DNA from 2 places in the Streptomyces sp. NPDC001933 genome. Region 2 is predicted to be linked to the other one. Evidence: predicted binding sites of a transcription regulator. Region 2 holds the regulator's gene; the other holds the start of a gene.

Region 1 (2,395 bases), on a different contig from region 2:
AGCGCGGACTCGTCGAGCGTCACCTCGTCCTTCTCCAGACCGGCCCGCTCCAGCTGGCGCGGGAGCAGGTGGTCCCGGGCGATGACGACCTTCTCGTCCTCGGTGTAGCCGTCGAGCCTGACCAGCTCCATGCGGTCGAGCAGGGCCTCCGGGATGGCTTCGAGCACATTGGCCGTGGCCAGGAAGACAACGTCGCTGAGGTCGAGCTCGACCTCCAGGTAGTGGTCACGGAAGGTGTGGTTCTGCGCCGGGTCGAGGACTTCGAGGAGGGCGGCGGCCGGGTCGCCCCGGAAGTCGGATCCCACCTTGTCGATCTCGTCGAGCAGGACGACCGGGTTCATCGAGCCGGCCTCCTTGATGGCCCGCACGATGCGTCCCGGCAGGGCGCCCACGTACGTACGCCGGTGGCCCCGGATCTCCGCCTCGTCCCGCACACCGCCGAGGGCGACGCGGACGAACTTGCGGCCCATGGCGTGCGCGACGGACTCACCGAGCGAGGTCTTGCCCACGCCCGGAGGCCCCACCAGCGCCAGCACGGCACCGCCGCGCCGCCCGCCGACCACGCCGAGCCCCCGGTCGGAGCGCCGCTTGCGGACGGCCAGGTACTCGGTGATGCGCTCCTTCACGTCCTGGAGCCCCGCGTGCTCGGCGTCGAGCACCTGCTGCGCGCCCCGGATGTCGTACGCGTCCTCGGTCCGTTCGTTCCACGGCAGTTCGAGGACGGTGTCGAGCCAGGTCCTGATCCAGGAGCCCTCAGGGCTCTGGTCGGAGGAGCGCTCCAGCTTGTCGACCTCCTTGAGCGCGGCCTCGCGGACATGCTCAGGAAGGTCGGCGGCCTCGACGCGGGCCCGGTAGTCGTCGGACTCGTCCTCCGGATCACCGTTGAGTTCGGAGAGCTCCTTGCGGACGGCTTCGAGCTGGCGCCGCAGCAGGAATTCGCGCTGCTGCTTGTCGACACCCTCCTGGACGTCCTTGGCGATGGACTCGGCGACGTCCTGCTCGGCGAGGTGTTCGCCGAGCCACTGGATGGCGAGCTTCAGCCGGGCGACCGGGTCCGTGGTCTCCAGGAGCTGCACCTTCTGGGCGGTGGTGAGGAAGGGCGAGTAACCGGAATTGTCGGCGAGCGCGGAGATGTCCTCGATCTGCTGGACCCGGTCCACGACCTGCCAGGCGCCGCGCTTCTTCAGCCAGCTGGTGGCGAGCGCCTTGTACTCCTTGACCAACTCGGCGGCGGCTCCGGGGAGCGGATCGGGGACGATCGCGTCGACCCGGATCCCCTCCACCCAGAGCGCCCCGCCCGGCCCGCTGGTCCCGGCCCCGATCCGCACCCGGCCCCGGCCGCGGATGAGCGCGCCCGGATCTCCGTCCGAAAGCCGTCCGACCTGCTCGACGGTGCCGATGACACCGGTGCCGGTGTACGTACCGTCGATCCGCGGCACCAGAAGCACCTCGGGCTTGCCGCCCCCGTCACGGGCCGCGGCCTGCGCGGCCTCCACGGCGGCACGTACATCGGTGTCGGACAGGTCCAGAGGCACCACCATCCCGGGCAGCACGACCTCGTCGTCGAGCGGCAGCACGGGCAGGGCGAGCGGAGTGACCGCATTGGAATCGGTAGCCATGATCTCCCCTTCGGCAGTCAAGTTGAGCTATGCAGACTCAATGCTCCTGAGCCGTCCGTTGTTCCCCGGGGTGTGTTCGCTGTGAGCGATCATCCGACCGGGCCACCGTCGGCCGCACGCGCGCGCTCACGAAGCGGCTCAAGACGCAGCAGGAGCTCGCGGGCAGGCTCCGGGCGACGGACGGACACCGTGGCAAGGCTCATGGGACCCCTGATCTGCCGCCCGAAGGCGTTCGGGCGGCAGGAGCTGGACACCACGGCGTGATCCGGGATCCCCATCGAATCCGGGGGCTCAGCTACATACCCGGAGGAATCCCACCGAGTCTCCGATCGATGCCGAACTGCCGATCATTCGAATCGATCGGGAATTCAATTTCCATTGCTCGCAGCGCACTTCAGCTCGCGCTGAGCAAAAGTCACGAACTGCTTCAGAAGTGCCGGCAGGACCCTCTGCAGCTTGCCCTTATCAGGGGCGCTACCCGCGTTGACGAAAAGGTCGATGTACTTTCCCGGCGAGTTAGGACCCCTGGAGGGTTCGCAGGTGAAATAGGTGGCAGCGCCGATGTCCCAGAGGATGCCCTTCTTTCCCACGTCGATCGGTTGCGGCTTGGCTTTGTCCATTGAAGTCCAGTCGATCTGATCCTCGAAGCCTCGGAGAGTGGCGATTGCCAGAAACGTCGGAGCGCCATCAATGTCGAGGGAACATGTCACAGAGTCGAGATCATCGACCAACACGAAAGGCCTGTGATACACGGCAGCTTTGTCACCCGCTGGCAG
Region 2 (2,395 bases):
TCATCGCCCAGGACCCGTGCGATGTCTGCAAGGGCAGCGGACGGGCGAAGTCCTCCAAGACCATGCAGGTCAGGATTCCGGCGGGCGTCTCGGACAACCAGCGGATCCGGCTGCGCGGCAAGGGCGGTCCGGGCGAGCGCGGCGGACCGGCCGGCGATCTGTACGTCGTGGTCCACGTCGACGCCCACCCGGTCTTCGGCCGCAGGGGCGACAACCTCACGGTCACCGTGCCCGTCGACTTCACGGAGGCGGCACTCGGCGGCGAGGTGAAGGTGCCCACGCTCGGCGGTCCGGCGGTCACGCTGAAACTGCCCCCGGGCACTCCCAACGGGCGCACGATGCGCGCCCGCGGCAAGGGCGCCGTACGCAAGGACGGCACCCGGGGCGACCTGCTGGTCACCGTCGAGGTGAAGGTGCCGGGCGACCTCAGCAACGAGGCCAGGGACGCCCTGGAGGCCTACCGGAAGGCGACCGCGGGCCAGGACCCGCGGGCGGAGCTGTTCCAGGCAGCGAAGGGAGCTTGAGGTGGACGGCCGACGACGCAATCCGTACGAACTGACCGATGAATCCCCGGTGTACGTGATCTCGATCGCGGCCCAGCTCTCGGGCCTGCACCCGCAGACACTGCGCCAGTACGACCGTCTCGGCCTCGTCTCGCCCGATCGCACGGCCGGGCGCGGCAGGCGCTACTCGGCCCGCGACATCGAGCTGTTGCGCACCGTGCAGCAGCTGTCGCAGGACGAGGGCATCAACCTCGCCGGTATCAAGCGCATCATCGAGCTGGAGAACCAGGTTGCCGCGCTCCAGCAGCGCGTCGCCGAGCTCTCGGCGGCAGTGGACGGCGCGGCACAGGCGATGCAGCAGCGCGAGGCCCAGGTGCACGCCTCGTACCGGCGCGATCTGGTGCCGTATCAGGACGTCCAGCAGACCAGCGCGCTGGTGGTCTGGCGGCCGAAGCGGCCGAAGGACTGAACGCGGGGCCTCAAGGGCCGGGGAGGCGGCTCACGGGCCGGTTCCCCGGCCCTTTGCCGTACACCGCCGCGAACCGGTGAAGCCGCTCGCGGGGCGGGGCCCTCAGCGCTGCTCCTCCTCCAGCATCCCCGACCGTGCTATCAGATAGCCGAGCTGGGCCCGGCTGTTGCTGCCGAGCGCGGCGGCGAGCTTGGCGACGTGGGCCCGGCAGGTGCGGACGTTCATGCCGAGGCGGCGGGCGATGGAGTCGTCCACATGGCCCTCCACGAGGAGCTGGGCGATGGAGCGCTGCACCCCGCTGATGCCCAGGGAGGTCGGTTCGTACTTGACCTCCTCCCGCAGGGGAGCCGCTCTGGTCCAGAGCTGCTCGAACACGTTGGCCAGGTACTCGACCAGCCCGGGATGGCGTAGTTCCAGGGCGACTTGGTCGTCGTCGCTGGCCGGGATGAAGGCGACGGTCCGGTCGAACACGATCAGGCGGCCGATGAGCTCTTCGAGCGTGCGTATCTCCATGTTGTCGTCGGCCATGCGTTCCGCGTACGCGAGCGTGCTGGGGCTGTGGCGAGCGGTGTGCTGGTAGAGGGTGCGGATGCCGACGCCGCGGTGGACGACGGACAGGCCGCGCTCCAGCGACTTGCTGAGACGGTCCTCGCTGCGGCCGCCGCCGGGCTGGACGGTGAGCACTTCGGTGCGGCACTCTGCGGTGGCGAGATCGAGGGCCGCGTTGATCCGGTTCACGCCCTCCAGCACGGTGATGGCGTGGGTGCTGGGCGGTCCCAGAGTGCTGATGTCCATGAACGGCTCGAACGACTCCGTCAGTTCGACCGAGTGCCGGCGCCGTTCCAGGATCTCGCGCTCGATGGGATGCAGATGTTGTGCGAGAGCGGTGGACGGCGGAACGGGCCGGAGCCAGGCCGGGTCGTCCGGATCGGGATGCAGAAGCGCGAACTCCATCAGGCAGGGCGCCGGTTCCACTTCGGCGCGGGCGATGCGTCCCAGCCGCAAAGCACTGGCGTAAAGCCCTGCTCCCGCGTCGCACAGTTCGGTGATCCCATGAGAATGTGTCGGCTTTGTGTTGCTTGTGGTCATATCGTCACCCCCCAGGTTCCTGAACATGCAAGAACATGATGCATCTACGCGGTGGTGCTTGCGTGCCCAGGTGAGACATCGTCTTAGGTGCGGGGGAGAAGAATCCACAAGTGAGGACGAAGCCGACTATGTATAAGCGAATGCATCGCTCGGCGCTTGCCGTCTCGTTCGTCGCGGCCCTGGGGGTCGGGCTGGTGGGCGGCAGCGACATTGGCTGGAGCGAGGACAGCGTTGCCGGTGGCGACATCGGGTGGGCCGTCCAGGCCGCAGCCGACGGTGACATCGGCTGGGTCTCGCCCGCCAAGTCGTCCGACATCGGGTGGGTCGTCCAGGC

The links. The regulator HspR, encoded in region 2, represses chaperone genes until heat shock. The targets are predictions, from matches to a motif close to TTGAGNNNNNNNNNCTCAA.
Region 1: a site for HspR is predicted at 1,642-1,660, ahead of lon (endopeptidase La). Genes of this name have one in related genera too.

The regions. Positions count from the first base shown of each region.
Region 1 is NZ_JBIASS010000003.1:286,794-289,188, forward strand. Features, by position in the region: gene lon (endopeptidase La) at 1-1,619, opposite strand, end outside; gene ACFYY7_RS09060 (hypothetical protein) at 1,988-2,395, opposite strand, start outside.
Region 2 is NZ_JBIASS010000014.1:17,885-20,279, forward strand. Features, by position in the region: gene dnaJ (molecular chaperone DnaJ) at 1-524, shown strand, start outside; gene ACFYY7_RS29475 (heat shock protein transcriptional repressor HspR) at 526-972, shown strand; gene ACFYY7_RS29480 (helix-turn-helix transcriptional regulator) at 1,075-2,061, opposite strand; gene ACFYY7_RS29485 (hypothetical protein) at 2,202-2,395, shown strand, end outside.